Regions from separate parts of the Comamonas aquatilis genome, predicted to be linked through region 3. Evidence: predicted binding sites of a transcription regulator. Region 3 holds the regulator's gene; each other region holds the start of a gene.

Region 1 (3,711 bases), on a different contig from region 3:
CGCCGTATTTCTGATCCAGCCCCAGTACCGAGGCCATGACCACGCTGGCGCAATCGGTCAGCGGGATAAAGCCTATCTTCACTTCCTTGATTTCAGGGGCATCCGAGCCGGCAGCCCAGGCGCCATGGTGGCCCAGAGCGCCATAGAGAAAAGCGCCCGATGCCGCGCCTGCACTGAGGCGCAAGAAGTCGCGGCGCCCCGTGGCCGTGGGTCTCGCGCAGGGGGTAAAAGCGGGTGACGATTGGCGCTTGCTCATGAGAAAACTCCATCAAGAATCGTGGTGAAAACCTGGACCTCAAAACAAAACGGCGTCCTTGCCTCCCCGGTTCGGAGAAGAAAGGGACGCCGTTGTCCTGAGCTACTTGTAATAACGCTAAAGCCCGACCGCCTTTGGCCTGCTTGATGTAGAAGACAAAGCAGAATTCATGCCAGCTTTTTCCCATCGCAGCCAAAAGGGAGAGCCCTGGGCCGACCTCCTCGCCAGCCCTTCTTTGGTGCGGTGCAGCAGAGAATCTGCACCATCGAGCTACGCTTTGGTGCCAACTCCCGCAGGCAGCAACTCCACCGTCGCCAATACGGCCTCGGCCACGTCCAGCATGCGTCGGTTCTGGTTCATGGCGGTCTGGCGTATGAGCTTGTAGGCATCGCTCTCGCTCATCTGCCGGTAGCTCATCAGCACGCCCTTGGCCTGCTCAATCGTCTTGCGCTCCTTCAAGGAGGTTCTCGCCTTGTCGATTTCCGTCTGCATCAGCTGCAGGCGCTGCGCCTGCTCCTGCACCAGAGACAAAATGGAACGCCCCAGCTGCGGCCCGCAGCCCAGGTCCATGGGCCAGGGCATGCCAGGCGCAGGCTCGTTGAAAAACTGCATGCCATCCGCAGACTGGCCTGGAGCCGGGTCTGGCATACCGTCTGGCAACTGCAAGCGCTGCAACTGCTGAGACAGACTGGTACGGGCAAGCGCCAGCTTTTGATCGCACAGGCTCTCCAGCTCCTGCGCCAGCAGGGCTTCAATTTGGTGCATGGCATCCAGCCTCAGCGAGCAGGCTTCAAACCAGACGCTGTTGAGCGCCCAGTCCAGCGTGCTGCCCGGCGGGCTGGTGCAGGCAATACGGCGCAAACGTTCGATCACCGCCATATCCGCGCAGGACTGGTTTTGCGTTTGCCAGCAGGCCGCCACTGCCGGCGATGCAAAATCCGCAAATACCTGAAAGCACTTGTCCTGAGACTCAATCAGATGCAGCCAGTGGTGCTGGCGTGCCGCGCTGCACACCCCGCTGGCAAAGGCGGCCGCACCGGCGGCACGCTCCTGGCCCGTAAGCTCCTTGCCCTGCATGAAGTGAAACATGGCTACCAGGGTGCGGGAGATATCGGGATCGCAAGCGCTATCGGCCGCCTCGAATACCACGGTCAGGCAGCCGGCAACCAGGCGCATATAGGCCTGCGTGCTTTCCTCGGGCGTCAGCCGCTGTCCATCCCGGTGGGCCCGCAGCAGCGGCAAGGCCTCAACCCCTTGCAGCGCATAGGCAATCGCACTGAAAAGCCGCGCCCCATGCGCGCCGGACAGGCCTAGGCTGAAGGCCTCCAGCGTTGCACTGAGCTCGGTGATCGCCTGCTGCACCCAAGGCTGGTGCTGATCCAGTTCCTCCCGGCCCTGCGAGCCCTCGCTGGCCAGAAAGATATTGGACAGGCCCCGCTCTTTTTGCAGAGCATGTATCAGCTGCGACATGCGACTGACCAGGGCGCAAGCGCTGCCGAGCTGCTCCAGCTCGGCAATTTCGTTTTGCCTTGCCGCAACCAGGTAGTGCAGAGGGGTTTTCATGGGGTAATGCTTGTTGTCATGCTGATACCTGAAACGAACAGCACATTTCATGCCACCTCAGGCCAGCGAACGACCTTGTTACACCAATGCAGGGCGACTGCCAATCGGCAAGCAGGATGAACGCTCACCTTCAGGGAATTCAGGCCGCGGCTGCAGACCGGCGCGCGCCCTACACTGGCAGGCACCTCATTTCTGGAGACCGACCTTGGCAACCCCACTCACGCTGTACTATGCTGCCGGCACCTGCGCTCAGGTCGTGCTGATTGCGCTCTACGAAGCCGACGCGCAGTTCACGCTCAAGACGCTGAGCTTTTCCGACCATGAGCAGCGCAGCCCCGAATACCTGACCCTCAATCCCAAGGGCCGCGTGCCTGCGCTGGTCACCGAAAGAGGCGTGCTGACCGAGGTTCCTGCGCTGCTTCTGTATGTGGCGCAGACCTATCCGCAAGCCGCTCTGGCACCGCTGGACGATGCCTTCGCGTTGGCTCAGATGCAGGATTTCAATGCCTATCTGGCCTCCACCGTGCATGTTGCCCACGCCCACCGCATGCGGGCATCGCGCTGGGCCGACGATGAAGCCGCTCAGGCCGCCATGCGCGCCAAGGTGCAGCAGAATATGTACGAATGCTTTTCCGTAATCGAGAAGCACTACCTGGGCGACAAGCCCTGGGTGATGGGCGAGCAATTCACCGTGGCCGATGGCTATCTGTACATCTTGGCCAGTTGGCTTAAAGGTGATGGCGTGGACATTGCCGACTTCCCCCGCGTGGCAGCCCATTCCGAGCGTATGCGCGCCAGGGCTTCGGTGCAGAAGCTGCCGTGAAAAGGCGTGGCGCTCTCCATCCGCACTGAACCGGACTTCCCCTGACCCCAGACAGGGCAGGGTGCGGTAACGGGGTTTGAACTGCCGGGCTGACTCATCCCCCTAAGCCAACCAGCGGCAAAGGCTTGTTGCCCCAGACATGCACGGCGATCAACTCTGTCAACTCACTTCAGCACATAGCTGGCCAGAATCGACTGCACTTCGTAAATGCTCAGTTTCTTGTTGAATTGCTTTTGCACAGGCGTCGCCATGCCGGAAATCCAGATCTTCAGTTCGGCATCCAGATCGAAGGTTCCGCCGGTCTCCACGCTGAAGTGGGTAATGCTTTTGTAGGGCACGGAGTGGTAATCCACCTTGCTGCCGGTGATGCCCTGCTTGTCCACCAGCACCAGGCGCTTGTCGGTAAAGACGAAGTAGTCGCGGATCAGTTGGTACGCATGCTCCACCCTCTCGCCCGGCGCCAGAATCTGCGCAAACTCCGCTTGAATCTTGCCCGCATCCATCTTGGATGCGTTACCCAACATACCGTCCAGCAATCCCATGGCAGTTACCTCAATCCCTGTGTTGTATGACAGGCCGATTCTAAACAGCGTACGCAGCAGCCCCGCAGCGCATCACGCCCACGCGGCTCAAGCGTTCAAGTCTTGCGCTTGTGCCACACGGCGCCAGGGCCAGCAGGCATCCACCAGCGCGCCCCAGCCTATGCCGACCACATAGGCCGCCAAGTCCAGCGGATCAAAGCCATTGCCCAGCACCAGATACGCCAGCTTGTTGGCGCGCAGCGCCTGCATCCAGGGCGCCTGATAGAGCTGCAGAAACTCGATGGCAAAAGCGATCAGCAGAGAGAGGCCGACCAAACGCCACCGCGTCATGGATGGCTTGACCCAGGCCACGCACAGGAACACGACCCAGGCCCACAGCGCATCGCCCGGGTAGTTGCCCAGCACCGCCGGGAACGGCAGCCAGCCCCGACGAGAGGCAAGTCCGATGGCGATAACCAGCGCCGCTAGAAAGCTCAAAGCAAATCGACTACGTCTACTCATGGACAACTCGAAAACCACATAAACGC
Region 2 (3,711 bases), on a different contig from region 3:
CAGGAGCGTCGGCTGATTCTGTAGCCACCAGATGCACAAAGCGCGCGCAAACGCCTGTGATTTTGGGGTGGATGGCGACCAGGTCGGTCAAAAGCTGTTGGGCGCGGAACGAGCTCAGGGCGTTTCCACCCTCAAACTGTGTCAGATGCAAGGTCACTTGGCGGCCTGTTTATGTGAAGGCTGGTGAAAGCGCCCCCGCTTTGCTCATGAAGAGGACAAAGCCAAGGCACTGTATCGGTGAGCCTCACATTTTACCGTCCCTCGGGCTAACCCCAGGCTCTCACATCCACAAGCCCTGCATGTTGCAGGCTGCAATGGGATAATTCCGGCCATGAGCATCACCTTGAAGACCCCCGAAGACATCGAGCGCATGCGCGTGGCAGGCCGCTTTGCTTCGGATGTGCTGGACTACATCACCCCTCACATCAAGCCCGGCATCACCACGCAGCAGATCGACGACCTGTGCGCCGAACGCATGGCCCAGCAAGGCACCAAGACCGCCTGCCTGGGTTACCAGCCGCCGGGCATGACGCCTTTCCCGGCCTATGTCTGCACCTCGGTCAACCATGTGGTCTGCCACGGCATTCCCAACGACAAGCCTTTGAAGAAGGGCGATATCGTCAATGTGGACGTGACCATCATCACCGACGACGGCTGGTTTGGCGACAACAGCCGCATGTTCATCATCGGCGAGGCCTCGATTGCCGCCAAGCGCCTGTGCCAGCTGACGTTTGAAGCCATGTGGAAGGGCGTGCAGCAGGTCAAGGCCGGCGCCACCCTGGGCGATGTCGGCCATGCCATCCAGACGTATGCCGAAGGCCACAACCTGTCCGTGGTGCGCGAGTACTGCGGCCACGGCATCGGCAAGGTGTTTCACGATGAGCCCCAGGTGCTGCACTACGGCCGCCCCGGCGAAGGCGTGCGACTGGAAGAAGGCATGGTCTTCACCATCGAACCCATGCTCAATCTGGGCAAGCGCGACATCAAGGCCATGCCCGACGGCTGGACCGTGGTCACCAAGGACCGCAGCCTGACCGCCCAATGGGAGCTGATGCTGGCCGTCACCAAGACTGGCTATGACGTGCTGACCTGGTCGGACGGCTCGCCCACGCCGCCGGACTTCATCACCGCCATCCGCACCTGAAGCCTGCTTGCAAGCAAGAACACATGCCGCACCTCCCCAAGGGAGTGCGGCATGTTTTTTGCATGGCTTTGGTGAATTCATCGGCACGGTTTCTAATGGGCGAGCACTGCATCGCTGGCCTGCACAATAGACGCTGCCTGCCTATGCCTTGTTGAACCGAATCCCCTGCTGCGCATGACCTCCCCTGCTTCCCACCCGACTCTTTCCCCTGACGAGCCTTCGCTGGAGCAGCTGCGCGAGCGCTATCGCGAAGACAAGGCCAGACAGATTGCACTGCTCAAGAACTCCGCGCTGGGCCGGCGCAGCGTGCGCGGGGTCTTGCACCATTTCAGTGAATTGGCCGACGGCCTGCTGCGCAAACTTTGGCAACGGGCCGATATTCCGGCGCAGGCCGCGCTGGTGGCGGTCGGTGGTTTTGGCCGTGCCCAGCTGTTTCCCTATTCGGATATCGATGTGCTGGTGCTGTTGCCCACCGAGCTGCAGCAGAGCGGAAACGAAGCGCTGACGCAGCGCATGGAGCAATTCATCAGCAGTTGCTGGGATGCGGGACTGGAGATCGGCTCCAGCGTGCGCAGCATAGAAGAGTGCTTGCAGGACGCCGCCGAGGATTTGACGCTGCAGACCGCCATGCTGGAATCGCGCCGCATCTGCGGCAATGCAGCGCTTTTTGACGACTACCAGAGCCGGTACCGGGCCCAGCTGGACCCTCAGGCCTTTGTGGAGAGCAAGCTGCTGGAGATGCGCCAGCGCCATGCCAAGCATGATTTCACGCCCTATGCGCTGGAGCCCAACTGCAAGGAATCGCCCGGCGGTCTGCGCGATCTGCACACCATGCTGTGGCTGGCCAAGGGCGCGGGCTTTGGCAACAGCTGGCGCGAACTGGCGGAAAAAGGCCTGATCACGCCGTTCGAAGAGCAGCAGCTCGATGCCAATGAAGCCCTGCTCAGCCTGATCCGTGCCCGCCTGCACGCCGTAGCGGGCCGCCACGAGGACCGGCTGGTGTTCGACTTGCAGACCACCGTGGCCGAGGCTTTTGGCTATAGCTCCACCACGCCCGAAGGCAAAAAGCTGGCCATGCGCGCCAGCGAGACGCTGATGCGCCACTACTACTGGGCGGCCAAGGCCGTGACCCAGCTGTGCCAAATTGTGCGCATGAGCATAGAGGAGCGACTCAACCCCAGCTCCTACGAGCCGATTGCCCTGAACGAGCGCTTTTACGAGAAGGCCGGCACCATCGAAGTCGCCAGCGACGATCTGTATGAACGCGAGCCGCATGCCATTCTTGAGACTTTTCTCATGTATGAGCACAACGAGGGCTTCACCGGACTGTCCTCGCGCACGCTGCGGGCGCTGTATGGCACGCGCGACCTGATGGATGCGGCCTTCAGGCGCGATCCGGTCAACCGCGCCACCTTCATGAAGATCTTGCAGCAGCCGCGCGGCATCACCCATGCCATGCGGCTGATGAACCAGACTTCGGTGCTGGGCCGCTATCTCTGGCCGTTTCGCCGCATCGTGGGCCAGATGCAACACGACCTGTTTCACGTCTACACGGTGGATCAGCACATTCTCATGGTGCTGCGCAATGTGAGGCGCTTTTTCATGGCCGAACATGCGCACGAGTATCCGTTTTGCTCCCAGCTGGCCGGCGGCTGGGACAAGCCCTGGATTCTGTATGTAGCCGCCCTGTTTCACGATATCGGCAAGGGCCGGGGTGGCGACCATTCCGTCATCGGCGCCGTCGAAGTCAAGCGTTTTTGCCGCGCCCATGGCATTGCCAAGGCCGATGCCGAGCTGATCGAATTTCTGGTGCGCGAGCATCTGACCATGAGCCAGGTGGCACAAAAACAGGACTTGTCCGATCCCGAAGTCATCAAGGCCTTTGCCGAACGCGTGGGCAATGAACGCCATCTCACGGCGCTGTACCTGCTGACCGTGGCCGATATCCGCGGCACCAGCCCCAAGGTCTGGAGCGCCTGGAAGGGCAAGCTGCTGGAGGACACCTACCGCCTGACGCTGCGCGTGCTGGGCGGCCGCGCACCCGATGCCGCCGCCGAAATTGAAGCCCGCAAGCGCGAGGCCCTGGTGCAGCTGGCGCTGTCGGCCCAGCCTTTCGAGTCGCATAAAAAACTCTGGGAAACGCTGGACGTGAGCTACTTCATGCGCCACGAGGCAGCCGATATTGCCTGGCACACCCGCCATATCTCGCGCCATGTGGGCTCGGACAAGCCCGTGGTGCGTGCCCGCCGCTCGCTGGCCGGCGAAGGCCTGCAGGTACTGGTCTATGCGCCAGACCAGGCCGATCTGTTTGCCCGCATCTGCGGCTATTTCGACCGCGCGGGCTTTTCCATTCTCGATGCCCGCGTGCACACGGCCCACAACGGCTACGCCCTCGACACCTTCCAGGTGATTGCCCCGGCCATGCAGGAGCAGTACCGCGAGCTGATGCACATGATAGAGAGCGACCTGGCGCAGACGCTGGTACGCGGCGGGCCGCTGCCCGAGCCTTCGCGCCGGCGCATTTCACGCCGGGTCAAGAGCTTTCCTTTCGCGCCACGCGTGCTGCT
Region 3 (3,711 bases):
ATCAACTTTGAGAGCCCTCAAGAAAAACGCTGTTTGACCTGTGCCATGGCCTCGGCTGGAGCACCCCGGTAAAATTGCCGCCATGGCAAAAATCATCGTCCTGGCATTGGTAGTGCTGTTTTTCGGTTGCGGGCTGTACATGCACCTGCGCGGCAAGGTGCGTCACAAGGTGGTGAAGCAATTGTTTGATCATTCCACCTTCACCGCGCCCTTCAACGTCTTCATGCTGATGTTCAGCAAGGTGCCGCGCACACCCTATCTACCCACCAGCACCTTCCCCGAGCTGGCGCCGCTGCAAGCCAATTGGCGCGAAATCCGCGAAGAAGCTGTCAATCTGCAAAAAAACATGCAGATCAAGGCCGCCGCCAACAATGACGATGCAGGCTTCAACTCCTTCTTCAAGACCGGCTGGAAGCGCTTTTATCTGAAGTGGTATGGCGATGCCCACCCCTCGGCCATGGAGCTGTGCCCCAAGACCACGGCGCTGGTCAAATCCATTCCCAGCGTGAAGGCCGCCATGTTTGCCGAGCTGCCGCCCGGCGCCAAGCTCAATCTGCACCGCGACCCCTATGCGGGTTCGCTGCGCTACCACTTGGCCGTGCTGGCACCCAATGACGACCGCTGCATGATCGAAGTGGACGGCACACCCTACAGCTGGCGCGAGGGCGAAGGCGTGATCTTCGACGAGACCTATATGCACTGGGCAGAGAACCGCTCGGAAGGCAATCGCATCGTGTTGTTTTGCGATGTGGAGCGCCCCATGACCAACGGCTTTGCCCAGTGGCTCAATCACTGGCTGGGTAAGAACGTGGTGGCCGCCGCCAGCTCGCCCAACAACGAGGGCGATCCCCGCGGCATGATCAGCAAGCTGTTCAAGATTTCCTTCTACGCCGGCAAGTACCGCCGCGCCTTCCGCAGCTGGAACCCCACGTTCTACAAAGTGCTCAAATTCGGGCTGATGATTGGCGTGCTGGCTTTGTTCATCTGGTGGTTGATACCGAATTGATTGATACCCCCTGAGGCGCTTTGCGCACCAAATTAAAAAGCCGCTGAGCATGGCATCAGCGGCTTTTTTTGTTGGGCGTGGCTTACAGCGCCTTGCGCAGCGTGGTGGTCGGGATCTTCAGCTGCTCGCGGTACTTGGCCACGGTGCGGCGGGCGCATTCAATGCCTTGCTCCTTGAGCATATCGGCCAGCTTGGCGTCCGACAGCGGTTTTTTCGTGTCTTCCGCGTCCACAAACTGCTTGATCAACGCCCGCACGGCGGTGCTGGAGGCGCTGCCGCCGGTCTCGGTGCCCAGGCCCGAGCCGAAGAAGTACTTGAGCTCGAACGTGCCCTGGGGTGTGGCCATGTACTTGGCCGTGGTCACGCGGCTGATGGTGGATTCGTGCAGGCCCAGGGCATCGGCAATATCGCGCAGCACCAGCGGACGCATGGCCAGCTCGCCATGCACAAAGAAGTTTTTCTGCCGCTCCACAATCGCTTCCGACACCCGCAAGATGGTGTCAAAGCGCTGCTGGATGTTCTTGATGAACCAGCGCGCTTCCTGCAGCCGCTGCTGCAGTGCCGCATGGCCTTCGCTGTTCTTGTGGCGGCGCAGCACGCCGGCATAGATGTCATGCACCTTGAGCCGCGGCATGACTTCGGTGTTGAGGCGAACGGAAAACTCCATCCGGCCCGAGCCGACACGCACCGGGCGCACGATCACATCGGGCACCACGATATGGCGTTCCACATCCACGAAGCGGCGGCCGGGTCGCGGCTCCAGCCGCGCAATCAGGGCCAGGGCCTCGCGCAGAGCCTCCTCGCGCGCGCCGCATAGGCTGGAGAGCTTGCGCATATCGCGTCGTGCCAGCAAGTCCATGGGCTGGCAGCACATGGACAGGGCCAGCTGCAGCACATCCCAGTGCTTTGCTGTCGTGCCCTCATCTTCGGCCAGACGAATCAGATCGCGCAGCTGCAGCTGCAGGCATTCGGCCAGATCGCGTGCGCCCACGCCCACGGGCTCCAGGCTTTGCAGCAGCTTGAGCGCCATGGCAAAGCGCTGCTCCAGCTCTTCGCGCTCTTCTAGGTCGTCACAGGCCAGGCTATAGGCCAGATCTGCCAGCGGCTCTTCCAGATAACCGTCGTCGTTCAGCGATTCGATCAGAAAGCGCAGCGCTGCGCAGTCTTCGGCACTCAGACGCAAGCTGAGCGCCTGGCGGTGCAGAAAATCGCTCAGACTCTCATGCTCGCGTGCTAGGTCGATGGCGTCGGTTTCCTCGTCGCCATCGCTTTTGCGGCTGCCGGACGAGGAGGGGCCATCCCATTCGCTGCTGGATTCGCCACCCCACTCCCCGTCTTGTCCGTCGGCGCCGTCGCCGCTCCAGTCCAGCGTCTCGGGAGTTTCAGCGGTCGGCGCCTCAGCTATGGTTTCCGAAGCTGTTTGCGCTGATGAATATTCAGATTCAGATGAGTAGTTATCTGAAGTGCCCATGGATTCAGCGGTAGCCGCTTCCATAGCAGGAGCATCCATCGGCACATCGGCGGCGTCGTCGCCATCGCGCTCCAGAAACGGGTTGTCCACCAGCATCTGTTCAACTTCCTGCGCCAGCTCCAACGTGGACAGTTGCAGCAGCTGAATCGACTGCTGCAGCTGCGGCGTGAGCGAGAGATGCTGGGATACGCGTAAGGACAGGCCCGGCTTCATCAACTGAACATCCTTGATGTGCAAGCGCCCCCGGCATGTCCCCGATGCAGGGACAGCAGCCACAGAAAACGGGGGAGCGCGGAGGTCAACTCACGCATCACATGCGGAAGTGTTCGCCCAGGTAGACGCGGCGCACATCGGCGTTGTCCACAATCTGCTCTGGCGTACCTTCGGCCAGCACATGGCCGTCGCTGATGATGAAGGCGTGGTCACAGATACCCAGGGTTTCGCGCACGTTGTGGTCGGTAATCAGCACGCCAATGCCGCGCTCTTTCAAGAAACCGATGATGCGCTGGATTTCGATCACCGCGATGGGGTCGATACCGGCAAACGGCTCATCGAGCAAAATGAAGCGCGGCTGCGTGGCCAGGGCGCGGGCGATTTCCACCCGGCGGCGTTCGCCCCCGGACAGGGCCAGCGCAGGAGACTGGCGCAGATGCTCCACGCGCAATTCCTTGAGCAGATTGTTCAGCCGCTTGTCTATCTCTTCCTTGGAGAGCAGCTTGCCTTGCTCGTCCTTTTGCAGCTCCAGCACGGCGCGGACGTTTTCTTCCACGCTGAGCTTGCGGAAAATCGAGGCTTCCTGCGGCAGATAGGACAGTCCCAGGCGCGAGCGCTGGTGAATCGGCATATTGCCCACGGAATGACCGTCGATGAAGATCTCGCCGCCATCACTGCGCACCAGACCCACGATCATGTAAAACGAGGTGGTCTTGCCCGCGCCGTTGGGGCCCAACAGGCCGACGACTTCGCCTTTTTGCACGGACAGAGACACGTCCTTGACCACCTTGCGGCTGCCATAGGACTTGGCCAGATGCCTGGCCTCCAGGCGGCTGTCCGCTTCGCCGCTGCGCAGGGTGCTGTCACGACTCATTTCTTGTCACCTGCCTTGTCGCTGGCTTTCTCACCGCCCAGCGTCATGCTCTGGCGCAAGGGCTCGGCCTTGGGCTGGGCCGGCTTGGGCTGGGCACCGGGCGTGCCGTCCTTGGGCGCCATGATGGCGCGCACCCGACCGCCCTGG
Region 4 (3,711 bases), on a different contig from region 3:
CTGCTGACAGAAACTGTCAGCTTCTCTTCCTACATTGCACCCATGGCGCGTTTGCCATGCCAACAGGAAGAACTGCAATGTCCCCAACCTCTGCCCCCAAGCTGCGCTTCTACAGCAACCCCATGTCCCGCGCTCGCATGGTGCACTGGATGCTGCAGGAGTGCGATGCCGAGTACGAAACCATCACGCTGGACTACGGCCCGCCCATGAAGTCTGCGCAGTATCTGGCCATCAACCCCATGGGCAAGGTTCCGGCGCTGCAGCATGGCGACACCGTCATCACCGAAACCGGGGCCATACTCGCCTATCTGGCCGAGCTTTATCCCGAAAAACAGCTGGCTCCGGCCATGGGAAGCCCCGAGCGCGGCAGCTATCTGCGCTGGCTGTTCTTCGTTGCCGGGCCGGTGGAGGCGGTCTCCACCGCCAAGACTGAAGGCTGGTTGAACGGGCAAACGCCCCAGCAGGCGGTGGCTGCAGGTTTTGGGCGCTTTGAAGATGTAGTCGCCACCTTGCTGCACGCCGTGCGCGGCAAGCAATATGTCTGCGGCACGCACTTCACGGCGGCAGACCTCTACCTTGCCAGCTATCTGGGCTGGAGCATGCAGCAGGGCACGCTGCCCGCGCTGCCGGAGTTCAGCGCCTATGCGCTGCCGCTGCTGGCACGCCCGGCCTCCGCCCGCGCCGATGCACTCGACGGCCCGCTGGAGCAACTGGTCTGAGTGTCACAGGCTTCGGGCACAATCATCGGCTTGTGGCCTAAGGCCGCTGTATTCACGCCATTGACTGATGCCCGCCTTCACCTTTGAAGCCCTGGATGCCCAGGGCCAGACCCGCAAGGGCACTCTGGAAGCCGACAATACCCGCGCAGCGCGCAACCAGTTGCGTACCCAGGCACTGATTCCGCTGCTGGTGGAGCCCGTGGGCTCGGGCAATGCACAAGGCCCATCGACCTCGAACTGGTTCAGCCGTCCCGTACTCAACTCCACCTCGCTGGCGGTCTGGACTCGGCAGCTCTCGGGTCTGGTCAGCTCCGGCCTGCCCATAGAGCGTGCGCTGGCGGCCTTGACGGAAGAGGCTGACGACAAGCGACTGCACCAGTTGATGGCCTCGCTGCGGGCCGAAGTCAATGCAGGCTCCACTTTTGCGCGGGCGCTGGGTCAGCATCCGCGCGAGTTCTCCGATATTTTCTGCGCCGTGATCGGCGCGGGCGAGGCCAGCGGCAGCCTGGGTACGGTACTGGAAAGCCTGGCCGACGATCTGGAATCGCGCCAGGCGCTGCAGTCCAAGCTGATCGGCGCATCGCTGTATCCGGCCATCGTCACCCTGGTGGCCATCGTCATCGTGCTGTTTCTAGTCAGCTATGTGGTACCCCAGGTGGCCAGCGTTTTCGCCGGCACCAAGCGGGCATTGCCGTTTCTCACCGTGGTCATGCTTTCCTTGAGCAGCTTTGTGCGCAGCTATGGCTGGGCCATGCTGACGCTGCTGGTGCTGGCGGGCATAGGCTTTCGCATCGCGCTCAGGAACGAGGTATTTCGCGAACGATTTGATGCCCAGTGGCTGCATATCCCGCTGATAGGCCGCCTTGCGCGCAGCTATAACGCCGCCCGCTTTGCCGGCACGCTGGCCATGCTAGCCAAGGCGGGCGTGCCGATTCTCAAGGCCTTGCAGGCCGCAGCCGAAACCCTGAACAACCGCGCCCTGCGCGCCGATGCGCTCGATGCGCTGGCCATGGTGCGCGAAGGTGCGCCCCTGGCCTCTGCTCTGGCGCAGAAAAAGCGCTTTCCCGGGCTGGTGGCCATGTTTGCACGCCTGGGCGAGCAGACCGGCCAGTTGCCGCTGATGCTGCAGCGCGCGGCCACCCAGCTCTCCACGGAAGTACAGCGCCGGGCCATGCATCTGGCCACCATACTGGAGCCCCTGCTCATCGTGGCCATGGGCCTGATCGTCATGCTCATCGTGCTGGCCGTGCTGATGCCCATCATTCAGCTCAACCAGTTTGTGAAATAAGCGCCCCAGAGTGGCGCGCGCACCATTCAGAGCTACCACTCACTTCAGCATGGCGCGATTTTTGCTTTTTTTGGTGCATTGCGTTTTTTCCACGCAATGCTGCACCAATAACTAGCAAACTTCAGCTGGAGCGTTTTCATGGAAGCACTAAAACAGGGCGCTGATGCCCTGTTCATTTTGATGGGCGCAGTCATGGTCCTGGCCATGCACGCGGGTTTCGCATTTCTGGAGCTCGGCACCGTGCGGCGCAAGAACCAGGTCAATGCACTGGTCAAGATCCTGGTGGACTTCTCGGTCTCCACCGTGGTCTATTTCATGGTCGGCTACGGCGTGGCTTATGGCACGCACTTTTTCGTGGGCGCCGAGCAGCTGGCGGCGTTCAACGGCTATGCACTGGTCAAATTCTTCTTTCTGCTGACTTTTGCCGCCGCCATACCGGCCATCATCTCGGGCGGCATTGCCGAGCGCGCCAAATTCTGGCCGCAGCTGATCGCCACCGCCGTCATCGTCGGCCTGATCTACCCCTTCTTCGAAGGCATTGTCTGGAATCAGCATTTCGGCGTACAGGCCTGGATCAAGGCGCTGACCGGTGCCGAGTTTCACGATTTCGCCGGCAGCGTGGTCGTCCATGCCGTGGGCGGCTGGATTGCCCTGGGCGCTGTGTTGCTGCTGGGCCCGCGCAGCAACCGCTACCGCCGCGATGGGGCCATTGCCGCCACCCCGCCATCGAGCATTCCGTTTCTGGCTCTGGGCGCCTGGATTCTGACCGTAGGCTGGTTCGGCTTCAACGTCATGAGCGCCCAGACCCTGGACAAGATTTCGGGCCTGGTCGCCGTCAATTCGCTGATGGCCATGGTCGGCGGCACGCTGGCGGCCTTGGCCGTGGGCAAGAACGACCCGGGCTTTGTGCACAACGGCCCGCTGGCCGGCCTGGTCGCCGTCTGCGCCGGCTCGGATCTGATGCACCCGCTGGGCGCACTGACCGTGGGCGCGGCCGCCGGCGCCATCTTCGTGATCATGTTCACGCTGACGCAAAACCGCTGGAAGATCGACGACGTGTTGGGCGTGTGGCCGCTGCACGGCCTGTGCGGCGCCTGGGGCGGCATTGCGGCCGGCATCTTCGGCAGCAAGGCCCTGGGCGGACTGGGCGGCGTGCACCTTGGCGCCCAGCTCATAGGCACGCTGATGGGCGTGGCCTGGGCCACGGCGGGCGGCTTTCTGGTTTACGGCCTGCTCAAGACCACGCTGGGCCTGCGTCTGAACCAGGAGCAGGAATTCGACGGCGCCGATCTCTCCATACACCGCATCAGCGCCACGCCGGAGCGCGAAGCCAACTGGTGAGACAGAGAAGGCGGGAGCAGGCTGCGTATCATCTGAAGCTGTCTGCCCACCTACCGGAAGCTGTACCACCATGGCCCTGACCCTGGACGAGAAGATCGTCGTCGCCATCTCCTCGCGCGCGCTGTTTGACTTCGAGGAAGAAAACCGCCTGTTCGAGAACAGCAACCCCGCCACCTATCTGAAGCTACAGCGCGAGCGCCTCGATGTGCCTGCCGCGCCCGGCGTGGCCTTCTCCCTGGTCAAGAAGCTGCTGGCATTCAACACCGAGGCCCAGCAGCGCGTGGAAGTAGTGCTGCTGTCGCGCAATGATCCCATCAGTGGCATGCGGGTGTTTCGCTCGGCCAAGGCCCACGGCCTGCAATC

What was found. The regulator sigma-54, encoded in region 3, starts transcription at its own class of promoters, with help from an activator protein. The targets are predictions, from matches to a motif close to TGGCANGNAANCTGCTTT.
Region 1: a site for sigma-54 is predicted at 1,857-1,874, ahead of ACNAZA_RS00530 (nitrate- and nitrite sensing domain-containing protein). Genes of this name have one in related genera too.
Region 2: a site for sigma-54 is predicted at 1,192-1,209, ahead of ACNAZA_RS07870 ([protein-PII] uridylyltransferase). Genes of this name have one in related genera too.
Region 4: a site for sigma-54 is predicted at 2,058-2,075, ahead of ACNAZA_RS00645 (ammonium transporter). Genes of this name have one in related genera too.

What each region holds. Positions count from the first base shown of each region.
Region 1 covers NZ_CBCSIW010000001.1:123,696-127,406, reverse strand. Annotated here, with positions in the region: gene ACNAZA_RS00535 (CmpA/NrtA family ABC transporter substrate-binding protein) at 1-256, opposite strand, end outside; gene ACNAZA_RS00530 (nitrate- and nitrite sensing domain-containing protein) at 527-1,819, opposite strand; gene ACNAZA_RS00525 (glutathione S-transferase family protein) at 2,025-2,642, shown strand; gene ACNAZA_RS00520 (PH domain-containing protein) at 2,807-3,184, opposite strand; gene ACNAZA_RS00515 (ribosomal maturation YjgA family protein) at 3,272-3,685, opposite strand.
Region 2 covers NZ_CBCSIW010000004.1:209,763-213,473, reverse strand. Annotated here, with positions in the region: gene purL (phosphoribosylformylglycinamidine synthase) at 1-157, opposite strand, end outside; gene map (type I methionyl aminopeptidase) at 332-1,144, shown strand; gene ACNAZA_RS07870 ([protein-PII] uridylyltransferase) at 1,319-3,711, shown strand, end outside.
Region 3 covers NZ_CBCSIW010000021.1:52,726-56,436, forward strand. Annotated here, with positions in the region: gene ACNAZA_RS18825 (aspartyl/asparaginyl beta-hydroxylase domain-containing protein) at 83-1,006, shown strand; gene ACNAZA_RS18830 (RNA polymerase factor sigma-54) at 1,089-2,690, opposite strand; gene lptB (LPS export ABC transporter ATP-binding protein) at 2,788-3,564, opposite strand; gene lptA (lipopolysaccharide transport periplasmic protein LptA) at 3,561-3,711, opposite strand, start outside.
Region 4 covers NZ_CBCSIW010000001.1:156,165-159,875, reverse strand. Annotated here, with positions in the region: gene ACNAZA_RS00655 (glutathione S-transferase family protein) at 78-719, shown strand; gene gspF (type II secretion system inner membrane protein GspF) at 787-2,007, shown strand; gene ACNAZA_RS00645 (ammonium transporter) at 2,146-3,348, shown strand; gene ACNAZA_RS00640 (5'-nucleotidase) at 3,419-3,711, shown strand, end outside.